DNA from 3 places in the Pseudovibrio sp. Ad46 genome. Region 3 is predicted to be linked to each of the others. Evidence: riboswitches for the same ligand, from Rfam matches in the RefSeq annotation. Region 3 holds a riboswitch; each other region holds the start of a gene.
What was found. A riboswitch is a leader RNA that binds a small molecule or an ion and turns the genes downstream of it on or off. The one in region 3 is predicted to bind cobalamin.
Positions count from the first base shown of each region.

Region 1: it holds a riboswitch for cobalamin, as region 3 does, so the genes downstream of both, PsAD46_RS02730 (ABC transporter ATP-binding protein) here and PsAD46_RS24015 (energy-coupling factor ABC transporter permease) in region 3, are expected to answer to the same signal.
Region 2: it holds a riboswitch for cobalamin, as region 3 does, so the genes downstream of both, cobU (bifunctional adenosylcobinamide kinase/adenosylcobinamide-phosphate guanylyltransferase) here and PsAD46_RS24015 (energy-coupling factor ABC transporter permease) in region 3, are expected to answer to the same signal.

Region 1 covers NZ_LMCG01000005.1:254,033-262,030, reverse strand. Annotated here, with positions in the region: gene PsAD46_RS27830 (hypothetical protein) at 1-425, opposite strand, end outside; gene PsAD46_RS02750 (hypothetical protein) at 419-808, opposite strand; gene PsAD46_RS02740 (hypothetical protein) at 1,463-1,735, opposite strand; gene PsAD46_RS02735 (RNA ligase family protein) at 2,554-3,180, shown strand; cobalamin riboswitch at 3,305-3,515, shown strand; gene PsAD46_RS02730 (ABC transporter ATP-binding protein) at 3,859-4,641, shown strand; gene PsAD46_RS02725 (ABC transporter substrate-binding protein) at 4,654-5,592, shown strand; gene PsAD46_RS02720 (iron ABC transporter permease) at 5,595-6,650, shown strand; gene PsAD46_RS02715 (class I SAM-dependent methyltransferase) at 6,908-7,615, shown strand; gene PsAD46_RS02710 (DUF1499 domain-containing protein) at 7,793-7,998, opposite strand, start outside.
Region 2 covers NZ_LMCG01000071.1:226,275-234,272, forward strand. Annotated here, with positions in the region: gene cobN (cobaltochelatase subunit CobN) at 1-2,938, opposite strand, end outside; gene cobW (cobalamin biosynthesis protein CobW) at 2,938-4,068, opposite strand; gene cobU (bifunctional adenosylcobinamide kinase/adenosylcobinamide-phosphate guanylyltransferase) at 4,065-4,625, opposite strand; cobalamin riboswitch at 4,761-4,970, opposite strand; tRNA gene PsAD46_RS19585 (tRNA-Asn) at 5,231-5,305, shown strand; tRNA gene PsAD46_RS19590 (tRNA-Asn) at 5,345-5,419, shown strand; tRNA gene PsAD46_RS19595 (tRNA-Asn) at 5,459-5,533, shown strand; gene PsAD46_RS19600 (hypothetical protein) at 6,246-6,935, shown strand; gene PsAD46_RS19605 (cysteine synthase A) at 7,181-7,998, shown strand, end outside.
Region 3 covers NZ_LMCG01000080.1:141,596-149,593, forward strand. Annotated here, with positions in the region: gene ettA (energy-dependent translational throttle protein EttA) at 1-1,494, opposite strand, end outside; gene PsAD46_RS24015 (energy-coupling factor ABC transporter permease) at 1,718-2,383, opposite strand; cobalamin riboswitch at 2,419-2,630, opposite strand; gene PsAD46_RS24025 (hypothetical protein) at 2,987-3,802, opposite strand; gene PsAD46_RS24030 (EAL domain-containing protein) at 4,229-7,438, shown strand; gene PsAD46_RS24035 (AAA family ATPase) at 7,483-7,998, opposite strand, start outside.

The DNA.
Region 1 (7,998 bases), on a different contig from region 3:
GAAGAAAGCGCGAAAGGATCACCCTTTAGTCTTGCGATGATTCTTCGTTGCGACAATGCCAGCGACTGGCATGCAAAAGACCCACCATATCGCTTCGTTACTGGGTTATAGCTCTTCGCTGGATGCCGCCAACAAACAGCTTGTTGTCCTGCAACAGTATCACGCTTCCATTCCTCCGGGACTACCACTGAGTTCCCCGGATACCATAACCAAGCACGACCATTTTTGCCAAGATAGTTGACCTGATATCCATGAGCCTGAGAGAAACTTAAATAAGTCCAACCACTACTCGGGTACTCAGGAAATACTATCTCGCGGTCCACCACATCTTCAAAGGCTGGTCGAGATTGATTAGAACACCCAACGAGTCCTGCAATCATAATAAATGGAACAGTTAGGCTCACCGCTTTCAATATTTTTAACATTTGAGATCCACACGCCAATAATCAAAGCCTGAGTATTTAGATTGAATCTCTCGCAGATCCGACTTCTTTGAGAAGCCACCAACAAAAGCCAGTATTCCTGCCCCAAATTCTGCTTTACATCCAGTTACAGCGCGTGCAACGCCTTCAACCTCAGCAGGCGAATAAGGAAATCCTGAGCCTTTTGGAGCAACAAATGAAAAGGCTTTATCTTTTGCAACGGCCACCTCAAATGGCTTCCCTGCAAAGCGAACCTCCTGACGGGTTTTCCAGATAGAAAGGTTGGCAGCCTTTCGAGCGCGGACTTCTACACTATTACTTCCACTGCTAGAACAGCCAGCAATCAACATAGAAGCAGCGCATAAAGCGAACAATTGCTTTTTCATAACACTTCCCCATAGGTAATATACCGGCGAATATCACACGTTATTGGGGAAGTAAATTAACTGGCCATTACTACTTAGCTCAGTTTATCGAAATCACGCCTTACCTCTGTGAATGCCTCATAGAGCCCACGTACCCAGTCCGAGCAAAAGAGACGTTGAGATCTGCGTTTTGATTATCTGATGTAACTATAATGTATTGGTGAGGTTGTTGCGGTTGCTTCAATGCCGTCGTCCCGCACTTGATGCGGGATCCAGTGGGTGGGGCGGTAGAAGGAATGTTACCTCTGATTTTTCAGGGGGTGGACGTCATGTGGGTGGCACTGGTATTTTTAAGGAGGCGCTGGCCTGCGGCGTGGTGGTATTGCCGCAGACCAGCAGGGCACCGTTTGGCGAGGATGCGGGGTGGATTTGCGTTTCGCCATTGGTACCGGAGGCAAGTGGCACGGACTTGTGCCATTTACCCATCACAGTGCTGTTGAACGAGCTCTGCGTGGTCAGGGGTACCGATCACGTAGAGCGCGCTGCACGATTAAGCCATTTTCTAAGCCAGTCCTTTTTTACGAGGCTGGCTTTTTTCTTTGCTCCTGTGCATCTCCCTGATCGAAAACCGATGGGGTTTTTGGGAGGGTGCCTGCGAGCAAAGAGCTGCACGGCTTAATCAGGAAGCGGATTTTTTGCGTTTATTGGCTGCGGATGAGCGACTCGCTCTAACATTCCGCAGCTTTTTTCCAGTGCTTCAAGGCGATCGCGGAAGGCGTGATGCAAAGTGAACAGGGCATCGCGCTCACTGGAGTGCTGCATTCTCTCTGTCAGCACGAGGTGCTGAATATACGAGAGGTTTTGCAAATCCGAGACAGCGACGATGACTTCGTCAATTTCATTTTGGAAAGTATTTGTGGTGCCACAGGCACATGCGGAGTCGGTCATTCTCAATCCCTCTGTCTATAGGGTGTTGAACAACCGCGCGACAACAAGGCTTTCGACGGCCCGCTGGCGAGCGGGAGGTTCGAAACCTGTAGACAGACAGGCGAGTTTATTCCCTCCCGAAAGAGGTATTGTATTCACCGCCCTCCCGCTCATAGCAAAGGGTCTGCGCCCTTAGAAAAAAGGCACAAAAAATCCGCTAGTTAACGGGAGCGGTTACCGCTGTCTAAAGGAGGTTTCGAAGCCTCACAGATGAATGTGGAATGAAAACCGACGGTTGTCAAACTGACAGTTTTTACAAGGATGTGGATGACGGGGTTAGCGAGGCGTTTGTGTCGTGGCTTATGCCTGAGCATGTCGCTCTGGATCCCGGATCTACGCTGCGCTTGTCCGGGAAGACGGAGGGTGGCGTGAGAACCCTTTGGCGGGCGGGAGGCTAGAAACCTGCAAACAGACAGGCGAGTTTATTCCCCTCGAAAGGGTATTCTATTCACCACCCTCCCGCCCATAACAAAGGACTTGTGCGCTTCATGCATGAGAATGGGATGAGGTTATTACCCTGTCAAACTGGTAGTTTTGACAGGGATGTGGATGGTGGGGGGGAGCAAGGTGTTTGTGCCGTGGCTTATGCCTGAGCGTGTTGCTCTGGATCCCGGATCTGCACTGCGTTTGTCCGGGAAGACGGTGGGTGGTTGTGGTTGCTCGTTAAAGCTTGTAATCACCACCCGATAAGAAGAAGGGGCGGTGTCCTGGCTCAATGAGCATAGGAATTAAAATCGGAGTTCCCTTATTCGCTTTGGAGATAAGGAGCTGCGGGATCCATGAAGAAGTATGGCCGCACCTATCACTTACCCAGCTCTCCCGGTGTAATGAGCGACGACAAAATCCTGCGGGATTTGGCGGTTCTGGAAAGCGCTGCAGAAGTCGTCTTTACCGAGAAGATGGACGGCGAGAACACGACTATCCTGCAGAGTGGATGCCATGCGCGTAGCCCTGACAGTGGGTATCATCCATCCCGTGATTGGATGAAAGCTTTTGCGGCAGGTGTTTCGCCGTGTCTTGCTGAGGATGAGCGGATCATCGGTGAGTATCTGTTTGCCCGTCATTCCGTCGCTTATGACAGGTTGCCCACTTACTTTCTAGGTTTTGCATGGATTGCTGGCGGCATCACACAGAGTTGGGATGCGACGCTGGACCGTTTCTCAGAGCTGGGCATCGCTCCTGTTCCGGTGTTGCACAGGGGCGTTTTCACTCAAGCAAGCGTTGACGGAGTGCTGAACGGGCTCAACCTGAGCAAACAGGAGGGCTTTGTCGTGCGAACCACCGAGGCATTCCAAGAGCCTGACATGGCGACACATATGGCCAAGTATGTGCGCGCAGATCACGTACAGAGTGACACCCACTGGATGCATGGTGAGATTACCAAGAACGGGTTGCGAAAGAGCTAGGAGCACATGAGCACGTGGTTCTAAGTCCAGCATCTAGTGCGGGGTGACTTTGGTGTGGTGATAGCTGCTATCAACAGCACCTCAGGTCTATTCTCGAAAGCGCTTGCAATTGGGGGGCTCAATACTCAGTATGCAGGCCTATGGTTTCTGAGGTGCGAAAGGCCTCGGGATTAAAAGGGAACACGGTGAAGTGTAGCCAACAGGCGCTAATTCCGTGACTGCCCCCGCAACTGTAAGCGGCGAGCGACGCCAAGCATGCCACTGGAGAGATCCGGGAAGGCTGGCTGAGCACAGACCCGCGAGTCAGGAGACCTGCCATTATGTTTCACTTCAACCCGGGCGGGGCGTCCCGGAGGAGGCCATAATGGTTGCATTGGCGCAAGCCTCTCACATATCCGGTTTCTGTTTGCCCCTGCCGTTGCGCGGAGGGCGTTATGTTACCTGTTTCCTCAAGACTTAAACTTTATTCCGGGTCGTTTTGCGAACCGCTGATGGTTGACGCGCGTGTGCGCTTGACTTTTGCCTCAGGATTCGACAATCAATGTAACGTTATAACGTTACATTGATGATGTGTAGTGTTTCACTCAGGTGGGTTGGTACGATGCTTGATCCTGTTTCTCATCATTTAGGCACCTTTGGTTGCCCGATTGAGGCTGAGCTGCGCACGGGTGCTTTGGCATGAGCGCGGTTTTTGTTTCTGTGTGCGATGTTTCGTGGGCGCCTGATCGGAAGAGTTCGTTGGTGTTGCAGCCGTTGAGTTTTGAGTTGGCTGCGGGGCAAGTGCTTGGCGTGGTTGGCGCGAACGGGGCTGGCAAGTCTACGTTGTTGCGGCTGCTCTATCGGTTCAACAAGCCGATGAGCGGGCAGATTTGCGTTGGCGGTGATGACATCTGGTCCCTCTCCGCCAAGATCACGGCACAGCGGGTGGCAGCGGTATTGCAAGAGCAGCCGACGGATTTTGCGCTGAGGGTGCGTGAGATTGTGGAGCTGGGACGCACGCCGTATCGCAGTGGGTTAGCAGCTTCCGGAGAACGAGACCGGCAGGTGGTGGACCGTGCGATCCGCGCTTTGCAGCTGGATGCCTTGGCCGGACGGTTGTTTGGCACGCTTTCTGGCGGAGAGCGGCAGCGGGTTATGGTGGCGCGGGCGTTGGCGCAGGAGCCAGAGCTGCTCATTTTGGATGAGCCGACCAACCATCTCGACATTCGCCATCAGCTAGAAATTCTGAAGCTCATTGAAGAGCTGGATCTGACGATCATCACCAGCCTGCATGACCTGAACATGGCAGCTGAGGTGTGTGACCAGATCCTGTTGCTGGACCACGGGCAAATGCTTGGATTTGGGGTGCCGGAGCAGATCCTCTCTCCCGCTTTGGTTTCCAAGGCTTTTCAGGTGCGCACAACGCGCGAACAGCTGGTGGACCGACAACACTCTCTTCTGACATTTGATCTGCATTCTTAAGGGTACTTTTTCATGAAAAAACTTGGTTTGGCGCTGGCTGCGGCGCTGCTTTCCTCTTCCGCTGCGCTGGCAGAGGTTTCCGTCAAGAGCTGTAACCGCACTGTCGAATTTGATGGCGTGCCGCAGCGGGCGGTATCGCATGACTCCAACCTCACAGAAATGATGCTGGCACTGGAGTTGCAGGACAACATGGTGGGCTACACCGGTATTTCTGGGTGGAAGACGCTGGATGAAGAGCTCACGGATCAAGTGGCTGTGCTGCCGGAGCTTGCCCCAAAGTATCCGAACAAAGAAATCCTAATTGGTGCTGACGCGGATTTCTTTTTTGCAGGTTGGAATTATGGTATGAGGGTTGGTGGCGAGCTCACACCGGAGACGCTGGAGCCGTTCGGTATCAAGGTGTACGAGCTGACCGAGAGCTGCATCCATATTGGCGAGAAGCCAAAGGTTTCCATGGATGACATGTACAATGATCTTTTGAACCTTGGCCGCATCTTTGATGTTGAAGAGCGGGCGGAAGCGTTGGTGCAGGCTTATCGCGAAGACCTTGCGCAGTTCAAAGCTGGCTTGAAGGCTGCTGACACACCTCTGCGTGTGTTTGTTTATGACGGAGGTGAAGATTCTCCGTTCACTGCTGGTCGTTATGGGATGCCAACCGCGCTGATTGAGGCTGCTGGCGGCACCAACGTGACGGATACATTGGATAAGAGCTGGGTGCGCGTGAACTGGGAGGCTGTGGTTGAGACCAACCCGGAAGTGATCGTGATTATCAACTACGGCGAAGTGACTGCTGCGCAGAAGCGTGAGTTCATGCTCAACAACCCCGCCTTTGCGGATATGGATGCGGTGAAGAATGACCGGTTCGTGACGCTGGAATATGCTGAAGCAACTCCGGGACCACGGAACATCAAGGCGATCAAGAAACTCGCAACCGCATTCTGGGGTAACTAACAATGAGCGAAGGAACCGGCGTTGTTGTAGCCCCCAAAGAGGGCTCTTCTCATCATTTGCTGCAGATTTGCTGCGTGGGATTGGCTGCGCTGGTTCTTTCTGTCTGCCTTGCGGTCTCCGTTGGGGCGGTTTCCATTTCCATGGAGACTGTATGGGGTGTTCTTGCCAACAAACTGGTGCCGGGCACGGTTGAGCCGAGCTGGTCGCTGGGGCGGGAGAGCATTCTCTGGGAGATCCGCCTGCCCCGTGCGCTGCTGGCGATCATGGTGGGGGCCGGGCTTTCCATCGTGGGAGCTTGCCTTCAATCCGTCACCCGCAACCCGCTAGCTGACCCGCATTTGATCGGCATTTCAGCTGGTGGCGCGTTTGGGGCGGTGTTGGCTCTGCTGCATACGGGGCTGTTTTTGGGGATGCTCACCGTACCTTTGCTGGCGTTTCTGGGTGCTCTTGGGGCAACGCTGCTGGTGATTGGGGTGGCGAAGTTTACAAGCGCTACCAGTGCCGACCGTCTGGTGCTGACGGGTGTAGCTGTGAGCTTTGTGCTGATGGCAGGCGCCAATATCCTCATCTTTTTGGCAGACCCACGGGCGACGCATACTGTGGTTTACTGGATGCTGGGCGGATTGGGGCTGGCGCAGTGGGCACATCTCGCCTACCCGTTGGTGGTGCTTGCTTTGTGCGGGCTCTGGCTGTGGTTTCGCGCAGGGCATTTCAACGCGATGACAATTGGCGATGAGACGGCGACAACACTTGGCATATCCGTTGGTGCCTTCCGGCTGGAAACCTTTGTGATTGGTGCGCTGATTACGGGTGTTATGGTCGCGTTTTCCGGCATGATCGGGTTTGTGGGGCTTATGGTGCCTCATATTGTGCGGCTGTTTGTTGGCGGCGATTATCGACGCCTGATCCCTGTTTCAGCGCTGTTTGGGGCGATCTTCCTATTGCTTGCAGATGCTGCTGCACGGACGCTGATGAAGCCGGAAGACATGCCGATTGGCATCATTACCGGGCTTATTGGCGGGATTTTCTTTATCTGGCTCTTACGGGAAAAGCGGTAGCTCTGCCGTTTTTCAGGGGTTCTGACACCTCGTTGTCGCTGCGATATGAGCTTGAGCTTGCCGTCATCACGACACAGTTTTTTCGCGTTAGACTCATACAAGGCCCATCTGGCAGCATGGCAGAAACACGGATTTTGAAAGGTATTTACCTTTATTCCAGTTGGTTTCGGCTGCTTTTAATTATGGTTTTGTCGCATATTCCTAGGCGTTGATCAGAGGTCTTGTTCGGGAACATGTGTTTGATGCGGAGTACGTGAATGACATCTCGGTTGTATAGCGATTTTGCCGAGCAGTATGATGAGGCCATTCAGGAGAACATCTACAACGCTCTTTTAGAGCGCCCCACCCTGCTTGGCATGCTGCCGCCGCTGCAAGGGCTGAAGGTGCTGGACCTTGGGTGCGGCCCCGGCGTGTATGCGCAGTTTCTCTATGATCACGGAGCTGATGTAACCTGCATTGATGAATCCGAGCAGATGCTGAAGCTGGTGAAAGAGAAGCTGGACGACAACGTAAAGTGCTACACCTCTGACCTGTCTAATGGGTTGCCGGAGAAACTGGAAGGCACGTTTGATATCGTGATCTGTCCGTTGATGATCCATTACGTCGAAGACCTGAACAAGCTTTTCAGAGACATCGGGAACGTGTTGAAGCCGGGTGGTTACTTCGTGTTCTCAACCCATCATCCGCTGGTGGATGCACAGTGCTCTCCAAGCGGTAGTTATCTGCGTCAGGAACATGTGACGGAGGAATGGAACACCATTGGTATGCCGGTGAAGGTGAGTTTTTATCGCCGCCCACTCTCCATGCTGTTTGGGTGGCTCTCAGCTGCCGGAATGTGTGTTGTGGACCTGCGCGAAGGGATGCCAGCTGCCGAGATGAAGGAAAAATCTCCGATCCATTATGAGAAGCTGCAGAAGAACCCGAGCTTCATCTTCTTCAAATGCCAGAGCCACTGCAGCAAGTAGGCTGCCCTCCTGACCCGCTTCAGACTCACTGGCTACTTACAGTTTTGTGAGTCTCAAGGTTTCTGCGGCTTATCTCCCGCAGAGTCAGTTGCACTGTATGCTATCGGGTAGATTCATGAGTCATTTCAAGGGGATATTGACTCTGCGAAACTCACAGGTGTGTTAGTTGCCTCTGAGTCAATTCTCAGTGTCAGTGAATGTGGAATAAATGCTTCTGAAACGCTCGTAGCGAGCCTTGTTGGCGCCCATATCGCTGTAGCCAACGCGGGATTGAGAGCGGTAGTGCACGACGCCTGCTTCTTCATCGATCCAGAGTTCCACATCGTCGTTGTAACCCATGCTTGAGCTTGTGAAGACGGCGTGGAGGTATGATCCTTCCACCT
Region 2 (7,998 bases), on a different contig from region 3:
CAAGATCGCAAATCGCAGCAACGGCAGCGTCAAACAAATGTATGAGTTGTGGGAACGCATCTCGAAAAAAGCCGGAAATTCTGAGGGTTACGTCAACACGAGGGCGCTGAAGCTCGGAAAGTGGAACAATCTCGAATCCTGTCACGCGTCCAGAGGTGTTTTCCCAGACAGGACGAGCCCCAATCAAGGCCAGCGCCTGTGCGATATCATCCCCGCCGGTGCGCATATTTGCGGTTCCCCAGCAGCTCATGGCGATGCTTTGCAGCCACTCGCCGTGCTCCTGAAAATGCCGCATAATCAACGCGCTAGCGCTTCTCTCACCAAGCTTCCAGGCGACCTTTGTAGGAACTGAGCGAACGTCAACAGAATAAAAGTTACGCCCGGTTGGCAGCACATCAGGGCGACCACGCGACGGCGCACCCGATGGTCCGGGGGGGACAAACCGTCCGGCCAAGGAGGATAACACCCCGTCCACCTCAGCAGCGCCAGAGGCATCAACTGAGCGCGCAATCTCTTGTTCCAATGCCTCCAACACAGCGCAAGTCGCTGTAAACGCAGCCGGAACCACCCGCTCACCAGAAACATATGCCAGCGCCAGCGCCTCCAACCGCTCAACCGTATCCCCGCAGCTGCGCCACGGCGCATCAACAAGCTCCTGCAAAAGCACAGGCCGTTCACCAGCCCACGCCTGCTCAAAGGCACAATCCAGTGGATCAAACTCCACCAGATTCAAATCCTCAGCAAGTGCGCGTAACAAACTGTTCTCGTGAGGTTTTTCACCACGCGGCACGCGCAGCAAAGCCACCAGCAATTCGGCCCGTTGCTCTCCTGTTGGTGACTGCCCCAGAATGTGCAGCCCATCGCGGATTTGTAACTCTTTCAGGTCACACAAGTAGGCATCGAGCCGTGCCAAACGCGTGTCCTCATCCATCTGCGATGTGAGGCCGATGTCTTTGTCCATACCTTCACGCGCAGCAACGCCAAGTATCTCTTTTCCAAGCGCTTTCAGGCGGCGATGGTCCACCCCTGCGGCGATGTAATACTCATCCAGCAACGCCTCCAGCTCCAGCGCAGAGCCGTGGCTCTCAGCACGGGCCAGCGGAGGGGTAAGATGATCAATGATCACCGAGGATAACCGCCGTTTCGCCTGCGATCCCTCTCCGGGGTCGTTGACGATGAAAGGATAGATATTCGGTACAGGCCCAATTACGGCTTCAGGATAGCAAGCCTCTGATAAGGCTAATGCTTTTCCGGGAAGCCATTCCAGATTTCCATGTTTGCCAAGGTGAATAAGTGCGTCTGCCTCAAAGCTGTCGCGCAGCCACATGTACCAGGCAAGGTAATGATGCGGCGGAACAAGCGCCGGATCGTGATAAGTCTCTTTAGGATCAATATTATAGCCGCGAGCAGGCTGAATGCCGACGGTCACATTGCCGTAAGTCTTAAGCGCCAGCTGGAAAGAGCCGTCCACAATATGCGGATCGTCCTCCGGCGCCCCCCAGCGTTCCTCAATCCCCTCTCGCACTGCCAAAGGCAGCTGAGAAAACAACTGCTTATAACGAGCAAGCGCAAACACTTCCCCGCCTTTGCGTTGGTTTGCGTTCCTAAGGGAGTTGGTAGGACCAGCCAGCAGGTCGTCTATCAACGCCTCAGAAGATTTCGGCGCATTCTCAGCAACCCCATAACCTTCTGTTTTCATGGCGCAAAGAAGGTGCGCGCAAGAGGCAGGCGTGTCCAGCCCAACCCCGTTTGCTATACGCCCATCCTTGTTGGGATAGTTTGCGAGGATTATGCCGACTTTGCGTTGATTTGCGTTTTTGTGTTTCAGCTGCGCCCAATTGGCCGCCAACGCTGCCACAAACTCAATCCGGTCCGGTTTTGGTACAAAGCGAACAAGCGAACATTGGGTCCTGACATCACGCCCACCTTCCTCCTTAAACGAGATCGCCCGCGTCAAAAGACGACCATCAATTTCAGGAAGCACCACATGCATGGCAAGGTCACGCGGGGATAAGCCCTGATCACTCTCGGCCCAGCCTTCTTCCGAGGAAGACGACAGAACGATCTGCAGAACACATGCACCTGGATTGTCCAGCACCGTGCCGGAATGAACAGCACCCGCACTCGACAACGCAAAGGCTGTGGCATTCAAAACCACATCTGGCGGGCACTGCTCAAACACGCTGGAAACAACACCAGCGCATTCCGCTTGTTTCAGGCTCGCCACATAAAGCACCAGCGGGTTTATCCCCTGTGCCTCAAGCGCATGGCATAATGCCTGCACTGGCTCAATTGCACCGCTCTGGTACAGCGCCCGATAAAACACAATGGCCGCAACCGGACGGCTTGGGTCTTTCCAGCTCGCCCGCACATCATCTAAGGAGGGAAGCGAATGCCCTTGCAGCACCAGCCCGGCCCGCGGCAACGCCATTGGCTCCGATGGTGCCTCGACAGGCAACTCAACATTCTGCGCGGCATATAGCAAAGCGTTAGAAAGGTTCTCCGCCCCGCCCTCAATCAGATAGCGCCACAACATCTGCGCAACAGACAAAGGCACGGTGGAGCGCTTCGCCAGCTCTTCATCCCACTTGTCGTCACCGGGCAGAAGAACCAGCTTCACCCCGTCAGCGCGGGCAGCTGCTTCCAGCCGCTCAACGCCGTAACGCCAGTATTCAACACCGCCCAAAAGGCGCACCACAACAAGCTTGGAGTCCTGAATGGTCTGCTCAACATAAAGATCAACAGAGTACGGATGCGACAGCGCCAGAAAACTGGCAAGACGAAGAGAGTAGCCCTCATGCTGGGCATGCGCCGCCGCAAGCCCGGCAAGCTCTGTGTCTGCTGCGCTTAAAAACACAACATCCGCAGGCGCCTGCTCAAGGTCGACGGCCTCTTCTCCATCATCCAATCGGCGTGATTGCCCGACAAGTACGTGCATCAGGCCTGAACCAACTCAAATTCACTCAGCGCAGCCTGCACACTGTGCTTGTCCAGCCCCGCAAGGCCGATCACAACAAGTTTGGAGTGGCTTTCACTGCCAGCCGCAAACCAGGCCTCCACACGCGGCCCAACCGCCTGCACTAGCACCGGCGCGGTTTTGCCCTCAACCACCACACTGCCCTTAATGCGCAACACACCAGAAACCTTCATGGCCGCTCCCACCTGAGCCTTCACCTCATCAATTGAGACGAACCGGCGGGTTGGCAGTACAAAACTCTCAAAATCATCATGAGAATGATCGTGATGATGGTGGTCGTGGTCGTGGTCGTGGTCGTGGTCCTGGTCCTGGTCCTGGTCCTGGTCCTGGTCCTGAGCATGCTGCGCTTCATGGTGAGAAAGGCGCAAGTCCATATCATCTTCTGCACCAGCATCCCGCCCAAGCAAAACATCCAGCGCCAGCTCGCCATGAGAGGCAGAAACAATCTCAACCCCATCGCGAACACGGCCACGGATCGTCTGCTTCACCGCCGCCAGCTCTGCCTCGCTCAAAAGGTCCGCTTTGGAAAGCACAACAAGGTCAGCACAGGTCAGCTGATCCGCAAACAGCTCTTCCACCGGGCTTTCATGGTCCAGCGCATCATCCGCCGCCCGCTGCGCATCAACAGCCTCTTCATCGCAGGCTACTTTGCCAGCGGCAACAGCCGGTGCGTCTACCACGGTCACCACACTGTCAACGGTCACACGTGGCTTGACAGAAGGCCAGTTGAACGCACGCACCAACGGCTGTGGCAGAGCAAGGCCAGAGGTTTCAATCACAACCACATCCGGCACCTGCTCGCGCTCCAGAAGCATCTCCATGGTCGGCAGAAAATCATCAGCTACCGTGCAGCAAATGCAGCCGTTGGCCAGCTCCACCACTTCATCAGCAGAACAGTCCGGGTCAGCACAGCCATTCACCAGTGAGCCATCAAAACCCATCTCGCCGAATTCATTGACGATCAGCGCAATGCGCTTGTTCTGTGCCTTCATCAGCAGGTTGCGTACCAGCGTGGTTTTTCCGGCACCCAGAAAACCAGTGATAATGACAGCAGGGATTTTTTTAGAAGGTGCAGCAAAAGAAACAGTCATAGGGAAATCTCCGGTAAAACAGCAGGCTTCAGCTGCAAAGGCTGCCCAGCAGCCACAAACATCACAAAATGGCAGAGGTCGGCGATACGCTGGTTCAGGCGGCCAGCTTCATCTCGAAAGGCGCGGGCCATGGCGTTTTCAGGCACAATGCCCATGCCCACTTCATTGCCAACAAACACGACAGGGCACGGCAAAGAGCTAAGAACCGCCTCAAGCCGTTCAAGCTCCACGGTCCAGTCCCGCGACCCGTGCATAAGGTTGGAAAGCCAAAGTGTCAGGCAATCAACGAGGATCGCACGATCGTTGCTGGCATGCGTTTCCAGCACGCGCACAAGCTCCAGCGGCTCCTCAACAGTGTCCCAAAGGTCGCCCCGCTGCATCTTATGATGCGCGATACGCTCCTCCATTTCACCGTCAAAGGCCTGGCCTGTCGCGATATAAGTCGGGCGTCGCCCGCTGCTTATAACCAGCTTTTCCGCATATGCGCTTTTCCCGGAACGAGCTCCACCCGTAACCAAGCAATGGCGAACACGAAGGTCGCCTCTCTGTTCAGCCATCTGGGTTAGCTGGTCAGTAAGCGCAAAGAAGCCGGGGCTTCAATCAAAGAATATGAAAGTACAGCAACTGTCTCGCACGGAGACAGGAAAATATGCGTCATGAGCACCTCTCGCCGTCCACCCGACAGCAGTCCTATGTCAAATCATATCTCCAGCCGGTCTCCTGGCTTGCGGCTCAACCGACCATAGCCCCTTCCCAGCCCTTAAAAGGCCAGTGGGATTTTCGCTAAGGTCTCACCGCTCACAGTTGCGGGGGCAGCTGCGGCTTGTCTCCATAATATATGGAACCGCATTCCCGTTTAATCTTGTCATTCCAAAGCCTGAGCCGGAACAAAAAGAAACTGGAGTTCTGGCCTTAAGTGTGGGGCGCAATCAGCTCTCCTGTCAATTGTCTTTGTGAGGATTCCAACATCACCGGAAAATCAAACCCGCAAAATCCGCGGTTTTTGGAGATTTCTGGCTAACCCCCTTGGATATCTCAATAAAAAAATAGAGAAACTGTCCACAAATCGAAAAATACGCAAAAAACGACTTGGCAAACACAACATGCCTCTGTAAAAGCCTCCTCACGCAAACGGCGAGGCAAACTCGCAAGGGTGTCATGATCCCCGGTAGCTCAGTGGTAGAGCAAGCGGCTGTTAACCGCTTGGTCGCTGGTTCGAATCCGGCCCGGGGAGCCATCCTTTTTCGTTTGCAGCCATACGGCAAGATCATCGTGATCCCCGGTAGCTCAGTGGTAGAGCAAGCGGCTGTTAACCGCTTGGTCGCTGGTTCGAATCCGGCCCGGGGAGCCACTTCTTTTATCGATCAAAGCCAATGGCAACATAGTATGATCCCCGGTAGCTCAGTGGTAGAGCAAGCGGCTGTTAACCGCTTGGTCGCTGGTTCGAATCCGGCCCGGGGAGCCATACTTTTCTCTTTATCCTCCCCTTCCTCTTAAACAGCTCTTCTCTTCACAAAACACGTGCGTGTGCGTCTATCCAGAAAACAAGAAAAATGATGGGTAGAAAACCATGTTCACGCGAAGCGAAGGCGCAGCACTATCAAGTGCCGCTGGCCGAAGACATAAAGTCCATTTGGGTAGAACTCTCTTCCGCACAAAAGCGGAGGCGTTCCATTTTGCGCTAAAACTCACCCTGATCCTGCATATGGCCACCCACTGACCCAGCTCTGGCTCCTTCAATTTTTAGGGAGTTCATAAGTCTGGAGAGCTGTGCATATCAGCAACGAGCTCAAATACCGCCCGACAGCCCTTGGCACCCACAAAAAATTGGCCGAAATGAAGCGCTGTTCTTTCAAAAGCTTAGCTCATGCGGAAAAATACTAGATTTTTTTGCCATATGTACAAACTGCGATCTACATCACAGTTCTATCCAAATCATATAGCAAATCAACACAATGAAAATTTTACATAATAGCATTTAAATAACCTGAAAGTATAAATACGCGAAACATAATTTATATACAATTATTATGGCATAGATACTCTAAGTAAATGCGTATACCTCTAATATATCTAGTGCATATTATCATAATCACTACTAAGTGATGACTAGTGAAGTGCACATAATAAGGCGCCCCCTCTGGGAAAGTTGCTGCGTAAAAGTCAGGGAGCCATAAATGAGTAGTCTGTTGCCATCCTGCGGTCTGCCGCAAACCTTCAAGTTGCATCTCACAAGATCAGGGTTTCTTGCCGCCTGCATCGCTGCGCCACTCGCTTTGGCTGCGCCTTCGCACGCAGAAACGCCACCTGCCTCCTCGCCTGCCACAACATCCGGCCCTCAGCTCATCGAAAAATCCGATAATGGCAACACCTACGCCATGCCAGAGGACTATCTGGCCGTCACAGTTGCTCCGCCCTCCAAAACACCCTACGCCGATCCATTAGAGAGTGATTTGTCCATCTGGGTTGGTGAGGTGGAAATTGAGGGCCGCAAGACCCTGTGGGTCGAGTTGATCGATACCCACGGCGAGGTCATCTACAATTCCGAGGTCCAGCAAAACGAGACGCATCTGTTGCCAGATGGCAGAGCCATCGCCGTCACCGTGATGCAACCTGCCACTCACAACAAAGCACTGCAGTCTGCCAGCCTGAAGAAAGACCAGTCCCGCGTGCCAACTGATGAGCGCTTTGTGATCACCCGCAAGGAAGCTTTTGCTCCGGCATTGGATACGCAGGTGAACCTGCTGGAAGTGCAGCCCGTCCCAAAGGAAGTCCATAACTCCTTCATGCTGCGCGCAGGTGAGAACGGTGAGATCCTCTGGAAAGCCACCAAGGATGCCATCACCTGGCTGGAAAGCAGGTCCTGACAGAGACGGAACAGCGCGCAAATCGATACTCTCTCAAATCGCATTTAGCGCACTCATTCGAAAGCCACGCACCCCGTGAGCAATTTTGTTCTCATGCGCAATCGCCAAGAGAATAATATCCTAGTCTGACGCACCCTTTGGCAGCCCATTTCTTGTTCTCGTGAGGTCAGCGCAGTAGCGTGGTCTCAAAAGGGGTAAACACCCGCATTCTGATTTTTGGTCATACGAATTATTTGAGAGAAACTATGGATACGCGCGCCTCTGCCATCGAAGCCATCGGCAACACTCCACTTATTCGCCTCAAAGGCCCCTCCGAGCGAACCGGCTGTGAAATTCTCGGCAAAGCCGAGTTCATGAACCCGGGCCAGTCCGTCAAGGACCGCGCCGCGCTCTTCATCATCAATGACGCAGTCAAACGCGGCACGCTCAAGCCGGGCGGCATCATCGTGGAAGGCACGGCTGGCAACACCGGCATCGGCCTCGCGCTGGTCGGCAACGCCCTGGGCTACCGCTCTGTCATCGTCATTCCCGAGACCCAGTCTCAGGAAAAGAAAGACATGCTGCGTATCGCAGGCGCCGAGCTGATCGAAGTTCCGGCTGTCCCCTATAAGAACCCGAACAACTACATCAAAGTCTCGCAGCGGGTCGCAGAAGAGCTGAACAGAACCCACCCGCAAGGCGCCATCTGGGCCAATCAGTTTGATAATACCGCCAACCGTCAGGGCCACATTGAAACCACCGCTCAGGAAATCTGGCAGCAGACCGACGGCAAAGTGGACGGCTTTATCTGTGCAGTCGGCACCGGTGGCACGCTTGCCGGCACCGGCATCGGCCTGAAGGAAAAGAACCCGAACATCAAGATCGGCCTTGCAGACCCACACGGCGCAGCGCTGTACAACTACTACGCCCACGGCGAACTGAAGTCCGAAGGCTCCTCTATCTCGGAAGGCATCGGTCAGGGCCGCATCACCGCCAATCTGGAAGATGCACCGATCGACATCCCTTACCGCATCTCTGACGAAGAAGGCCTGCTGATCAACTTCGAGCTTCTCGAACACGAAGG
Region 3 (7,998 bases):
AAGGAACATACGATCGTGCGAGATAACCACGGCACAACCAGCATAGTTCTCAAGCGCATCTTCCAGAGCTGCAAGTGTTTCGGTGTCAAGATCGTTGGTCGGCTCATCGAGCAGAAGAACGTTTGCGCCTGACTTCAAAACCTTAGCAAGATGCACGCGGTTACGCTGACCACCGGAAAGATCACCAACTTTCGCCTGCTGTCCAGCACCCTTGAAGTTGAAGGAGGAGCAGTAAGCGCGTGAGTTGATCTCTTTCTTATCAAGATAGATCACTTCAGCACCTTCGGAAATCTCTTCCCAAACGGTCTTGCTGTCATCCAGTTTATCACGGGACTGATCCACATAACCAAGGTGCACACGGTCACTGACGACCACTTCACCGCCGTCTGGTTTTTCCTGACCGGACAACATCTTGAAGAGTGTTGACTTACCAGCACCGTTTGGACCGATGATACCAACAATACCACCACGTGGCAGTTTGAAGGTCAGATCATCAATCAACAAACGATCGCCAAAGCCTTTGGAAACGCCTTGAACGTCGATAACATTGTTACCCAGACGCTCACCAACAGGGATCAGGATCTGCTCAATTGAAGGCATACGCTCTTCTTGAGCAGTCAACAGCGCATCATAAGCATTGATACGCGCTTTTGACTTGGTCTGACGGCCCTTCGGCGTCATGCCCATCCATTCCTGCTCACGCTTGATAGCGCGGGAACGAGCCATGTTCTCACGGCCTTCCTGCTCCATGCGCTTAGTTTTCTGACCAAGGTAAGTGGAGTAGTTGCCTTCATAAGGAATGCCCTGACCGCGGTCGAGTTCCAGAATCCAGCCAGTCACGTTGTCAAGGAAGTAGCGATCGTGGGTAATGATCAGCACTGAACCCTTAAACTCACGCAGATGGCGTTCCAGCCAGTGCACGGTCTCAGCGTCAAGGTGGTTGGTTGGTTCGTCAAGCAGCATCAGGTCAGGCTCGGACAAGAGCAGCTGACACAACGCGATACGGCGACGCTCACCACCAGAAAGGTTATTTACAGGAGAGTCGGATGGAGGGCAGCGAAGCGCTTCCATTGCCATCTCAACCTGGCTTTCCAGATTCCACAGATCTTGCGCATCAATGATGTCCTGCAGCTGAGCACCTTCATCGGCTGTCTCATCTGAGTAGTTCATCATCAGTTCGTTATAACGATCCAGAAGTGCCTGCTTGTGCGCAACGCCTTCCATCACGTTTTCAAGGACGGTCTTGTCCTCATTCAGCTTTGGTTCCTGCGGCAGGTAGCCAACCTTGGCACCTTCTGCAGCCCATGCCTCACCGGTGTACTCTTTATCAAGACCAGCCATGATCTTCAAAAGAGTAGACTTACCTGCACCGTTTGGACCAAGGATACCGATTTTCGCATCCGGGTAGAAAGACAGGTGGATATTGTCGAGTACTTTTTTTGCACCGTAGGCCTTGGAGACCCCGTGCATGTGATAGATGAACTGGCGCGCCATGGACTGCCTGCATCTCCTGATCTGTGTAAACAATGAAATCTCTGGAGAGCACTCATAGTGGAAGCAGCGCCAAGGGGCAATCCATAACACTTCAGCGATGATCAAATCCGTCGCTTTTTCTCCTCAAACGGAGAATTTCACGACAACACCTGGTCACTTCCACGCAAGAAAAAGGGCAGCAGGTTTACACTGCCGCCCCAATAACAAACAAACTCGTGAAAACTTACGCAAGCTTCAACTGCTGAACCACTGTCAGGTTCCGAACAATCGCATTGTCTTCAACGGCCTTGAGCCCCTTCACAGCAATGAAGGTGACCAATGGCTCACACGCAACAATTGCCAGATAAGACAGAGCAAACTGCGCCCATGCCGTAAACGGCGTAGCAACGTCCCCAATCATCAACCAGAAGCCAACCATGCCGGTCACGCCAGCATAATACATCGCATCCAACTTCAGAATCTGCGCAAAGCTCACACGCTTGGTCAGTTCTTTGGACAACAGCTCACGGCCACTCAGGTAGTGAACGGCAATCAGCGGCAACATCAAAGACAAGCTGTTGACGCCAAGGTGGTACATGTCCTGCGGATCAAAAGCGAGCGCCTGAAACAGCAAGCCAATGGCAAACCCAAGCAGAACAGGGGTAAACCCGAGCGTCAGATACATCGCCATCGCACCAACGAAGTGAAGTTCTGATGCTCCAACAGACATATGGAAGCTCTGCATGAAAATGGAGAAGAAAACCGCAGCCAATAGCGTTTTCAGTGGTGTGAATGGCTCTTTCAGGAATTCGGAGATCTGCTCTTTGCAGCCCCAGACAATAACGCCAACGGCCCCTGCATTGGCAGCAATAACCTTGGCGGCGGAAACGTAACCCGGTTCAATATGCATTTAATATGCTCCTCTTCGCACCCTCCGTGCGGTCATGAGTTTATGTCGTGTCGGGCAGGTTTCCTGGCTTATGGCTTTTGCGTCCTCCGCCTTCCCAGAGATCATCTCCAGTGGCTTTTATGAAGAAGGCACCACGTAACAGTTGCGGGGGCAGCTGCGGTTCGGGCCCATCTTTGGTCATCCCTACCGCATTCCCTTTTCATCCAAGAAGCTTGGCTTCTACAGAACCCAACAGCGGGAATATCCTAAATTACAAGAGAAGACACAACTAGAAATAAGAGGTAGTTGGAATAAGCAACAATCAGAGGGATGCAACGGCCTTCGTAACCCGCCAGAGCTGCAGGCAAAAAAAGAGGCGTGTACCCGTTGGTACACGCCTTTAAGAAAGTTGACACTCCCCCATCCGAGTGCCAGCCGAAGCTGCATTTAGAAATATCAGAGTGCCCCATTTCTTCATTGATCTTCATCAAAATAAATAAAATTACCTCAGAAACATCGGATATTATTCAACATTACAAAAGCACTCAGATTTTCAATCGATTAAAACTAGAATAGATCAAATATATCTCATACAGGTTGCAACGAAAGTCTCAGTATTTTCTATTAGTTCTTGCTATAAGTTCTCTCCGAAGGTGCCTGCCACGAATATTTCCTTAGCCAATGCTCCTCAGGAGAAACCACAAAGCTCCAGGAGTTCTGCTGCTCTCCAGAATCATCAGGAGTTGAATCCGGTGTAGGAGTGGAAGTATTTTGGCTGGCAGAAATTTGGATTTTAAGCACCCCTTCACCTTTTCCAGCAAGCTTCAGCAAGCCAAGATCACTGTGAGATCGTCCAAGAAAAATCTGGGGTGCTGTTCCTATTCTCTCCCAGATAGTACGGGCAAGATCTGTAGAAGACACCGGCGCTGCGCGGGGAGTAACCTCGATAACCCGAAATCTCGGAAGTCCGTAATTCAACTCCGCCATAGTGCAATCTACTTCATGGTCTCCAAAGCTTAAAACCCAAATCTGAAAGTGATGTTCTTTCAAGAACCCCACCAACTCTTTCAGAGGCTGAAAAGCAAACTCTCTATATGTCGCGCCAACAGCCTTCGGCCCGTGTAATGACAGATGAGCACGTACGCTTTCAGAATAGTCAGCAAAGCTACCAAAACTATCGCCAGCTTCAGGTGGCATCACTGCATTGTCTGCGCCAGCCAGCGCGTCACTCCATAAAGCCCCATCGCCAACCAAAACAGCAACACGGTCATCGAGTTTCACATATTCAGGGCTCCCGGCCCGAGCCATACGCTCAATGCTTTCCACGATACCATGGCGCGCTGTGGTTGAGCTCCAACTCGGCAAGATATTATCTCGCTCTCCACCAGTTGGCTGCAAAACCGAAACCGCTGAGTATAAAAACAAGCTGGACCACTGCATCGTTCAAGACCACCTGAAAGTTGTTTCAGCAAGATGGTGAACTACAATGCACATCAATTGCCCATAAAAAATGAACTAAATGCTGTCGTGAAAAGAGAAGAGAATCATAATTGACAGCCCGTCCCTCTTTCCTCTCAACTTGAAGATAAATACGAGTATTCACGTATATAAAGAATTTCACTCAACGAAACACTTACTTACAATTTTCATAAATTTGCTTTGGAAGTGTCAGATAAACATCATATGCACCGCACTTTTCGATACTTTTTAGAATTAAACTCGGTTCATCCCTAGAATTCTTAATAAATGCGCAATAATTTCAAACAATTATGCCGAGGAATTTCCTGGGGTACCCAAATGCATTTTCGAGCCCTCTTACTTCCTGTATTGCTCCTTTTCGTTTTAATTGGTTTATCGATACACTTCATGTCAGCGTCATCGTATGCGTCGATTTTCGATCCTGCGACAGGTGGCCTTCACAATCAGCTCAATCAAGCTGAACTGCTCACTCAGCAGCAGAACCTATGGACCATATTGTCTGTTGGATTGTTCGCGCTTGGTGTTCTTGGAATACTAATTGTCTATTCCAGCCTGTTTATTCAGGAGCGTATGCGGGCGACGCGTTTTTTCAACCGTGCCCTTCTCCTCATCGCCATCAGTTCAGCAGCATGCCTGCTCATCGACACAACGCTGAACTTGCCTGATGTAACGGCACAATTAATCCTCTGGCAGTCTCAAGTGGAGTTCAGACCACAGGGGGACATCCACGCCGCTGCAATCCACGCAGCAATGGCAGCGATGATCGCAGTTCTGGCTTATCTGCCTCTATCGCATCAGCTGACACTGCGTGCGACGGTCATTCTTGCACTCTCAATCGGCGGGATCATTTACCCTGCCTACCTGAAGGGTGTCCAAGGGTTATTGCTTCATCCGATTAGCCAAAACACCGTGCTGTCAGTTGGTTTCGAGCAGATTGGCGGAGGTACCGTAGTCACATTGCTCGCAACCTTCGTAGCCTTTTCCGGCATGTTAGTGACCGGATTAAGAAACTCACCAGCGTTACCTGAGTACATTCTGCGCAACACACAAAACTACAATGTGCTGCAGATCAAAGCAGGCGCGGCGCTGATGGCCGTTGGCGGCATTGGCTTTTCTGTCGGTAACACAAGCATTTACTCCGGAGAGCTGGGCAGCGCGATCTTCAACGTTCTTGTCGCAACCGGCGTCTCGGTACTATTGGGTGTCGCCCTCGGCTTTTTCGCACCGCGCAAGGTCATGTACCCAACCATTTTGCTGAGCATGATCGGCGGCTTGTCCTCCGTTCTCGGAAATGCCCAGCATCTGACGATTGCAGGCGTCGCTCTTATTGCTCTGACGGCCTCAGCTGCTTCTATAGCAGTCGCGCGCATTATCTACGCAAGGTCTAAGACCCACAAAGTCATCATTTACTACACCAGCCTTGGCATTGGCTCTCTGATTGGCCTATTCGGCTTCACAACCGCACTACCAGCAGACCATGTGCTGGCTGGGTTCAGTCTGGATAACCTTATACTTCAGGCAGTTGGAGCTTTACTGACCATCCTTTGGGCCTTCTTGTCAGGTCTATTCCTGTTTACGGCCTTCAAATTTGCGAAGCAGTTCCGCCAAGCCGACGAAATTGATCTGAATGAAACGCCGATTGTCAGCACCATCAGCCAGATGGAGAACTTGATCGGCAAGTTGGTTTGGCATGACGCCAAGCTGGATGAGCGCTTGCCGGTACGGGACAGTGACCCACAAGAACGTCTCGCTTCGCTCTTCAACACGTTCCTCGACAAACTGCAAAGCGACGAGAAACGGCGGAAAATCAGCGAAACATCAAACAGTAAGCAGCAGGAAGAACTCAGCAAACTCGCCACATTTGCAGAAGGCGCATTTGAAGGCCTCGCCATCTCGACAGACGGAATAATCGTGGAATGTAACCACGTGCTCTACGAGCTGCTGGACTATCAGGCAGGTGAGATGCGCGGAACCAGCTTGCTGTCTCATGTCGCGCCAGACTTCCGCGAAAAAGCGCGTGAGAGCATTGTGGCCAATGAGCCAACTCCGAACGAAGTCATGCTTTTAAGCAAGTCTGGCGAGCGTATCCCAATTGAAGTTCGTGGTCGCTTGATGGAAGTGGCAGACGAGAACCTTCGTGTCTCAGCTGTACGTGATATGCGTAAGCAGAAAGAAGACGAAGCGCGCATTCTCCACCTCGCTCAGCATGACATGTTGACCGGCCTGCCGAACCGCACTTACTTCCGCGAGCGCTTCCAAAAAGCAATCAAAAACCAGGCAAACGCAGAACAAACGATCTCCGCAGTCATGCTGCTGGATCTGGATCGCTTCAAAGATATCAACGACTTATATGGCCACCCAATTGGTGACAAACTCATCCAGACAGTGGCTCGCCGCCTCAATGCATGCGTCACCCATCACGACACAGTCGCCCGTCTCGGCGGGGATGAGTTTGCGATCATTCAGGTCAATCTGAAGACAACGGCTGAAGTCGGTCTGCTGACCAACAAAATACTAGAGGTCCTGTCAAAGCCGATCCATGTTGGCAACAACATCACGGTCAGAACGAGCGCCAGCATTGGCATCGCGTTGATTCCGGACCATGGGACGGATCCGGATGAGCTGATGTCCAAGGCGGATATCGCGCTTTATGAGGCTAAAGAAGCTGGCCGAAACACCTTCGCGTTCTTCGAAGACAAGATGGAAGAGGCCATCCTGCTGAGAAGAACAATGGAAGGCGACCTGCGTAACGCATTGGAAAATGAGGAACTTCAGCTCCACTTCCAACCGCAGGCACGCTCGGACACCCGTTCCATTGTCGGCTTCGAGGCGCTTTTGCGTTGGAACCATCCGGAAAAAGGCCAAATTGGACCGAACAACTTCATCCCGGTTGCGGAGGAAAGTGGTCTGATCATTCCGATTGGCCGCTGGGTTCTGAATGAAGCCTGTGCGCAGGCTTCTCAATGGCCGGAGCGGTATCGTGTGGGGGTGAACCTCAGTCCGGTGCAGTTCTGTGATGAGTACCTCATACAGGAAGTTGAAGGTGCATTGGCGCGAAGTGGGCTGTCTCCAGAGCGCTTGGAACTGGAAATCACTGAGAGTGTGTTGATCCACGACGACCGCCGTGCGCTCAATACCTTGAGGCAACTCAAAGAGTTAGGCATCACCATCGCTCTTGATGACTTCGGTACCGGCTACTCCTCCCTCAGCTATCTGCGTCGCTTCCCGTTTGATCGTCTGAAGATCGATCGCAGCTTTGTCAGCGGTGTAACTCAGACACCGGAACTGGCAGCAATCATCCGTGCAGTCATCGATCTTGGGCAGGCTCTGGGAATGGAAGTTATCGCTGAAGGTGTTGAAACTGAACCAGAATTAGAGCTGCTGCGCAATGAATCCTGCGATGAAGTGCAAGGCTTTTTGATTGGCCGTCCGCAAGTGATGGATGGTGAGATGGCAAAACATGTCAGCAATGCCAATCTGGAAATTCAGGCTTTAGACCAATACATCGCAGCACTGCAGGAAACCTCTCTAAAGCTAAAAGAGATGGAAAATCAGGCAGCTAAGCAAGAGCATGAGATGATTGACGCAGGCGACTAAACCCGCATTCTAGTGATGAAACAACAAGCACCCAGCAGGAGTTATCACCATCCTGCTGGTGCATTCACCGCCACACGGCTGCGCCCGGATCCCTGCCTAACCACCTGAACCTGAACGGGAATTCGATCCTTCAGCGCTTCCACGTGGCTGATGACGCCAACTTTTCTCCCCTGCCCCTGCAGCATCTCCAGCGCATCAATGGCAAGGTCGAGGCTTTCAGCATCCAGAGAACCGAAACCTTCGTCGATAAAGAGCGTGTCAACAAACGATTGGCGGCCTTCCAGACCGGAGAGAGCAAGTGCGAGGCTGAGCGAAATAAGGAAGCGTTCTCCGCCACTTAGCGAGCGCGTAGAGCGCGGTGTGTCGCCCATATCGCGGTCGATGACGAACAGGCCAAGACCGAAGTCAGCCCGTTTCAGCTGGTACCGTGGTTTAAGCTGATGCAGCTGTTTGTTGGCCAGCTCCACCAGCAAATCGAGAGTAACGCCCTGCGCCACCTTCTGGAACTTGGAACCATCCGCAGAGCCAATCGCTTCCGAAATCGCCCCCCACGTCTTGGC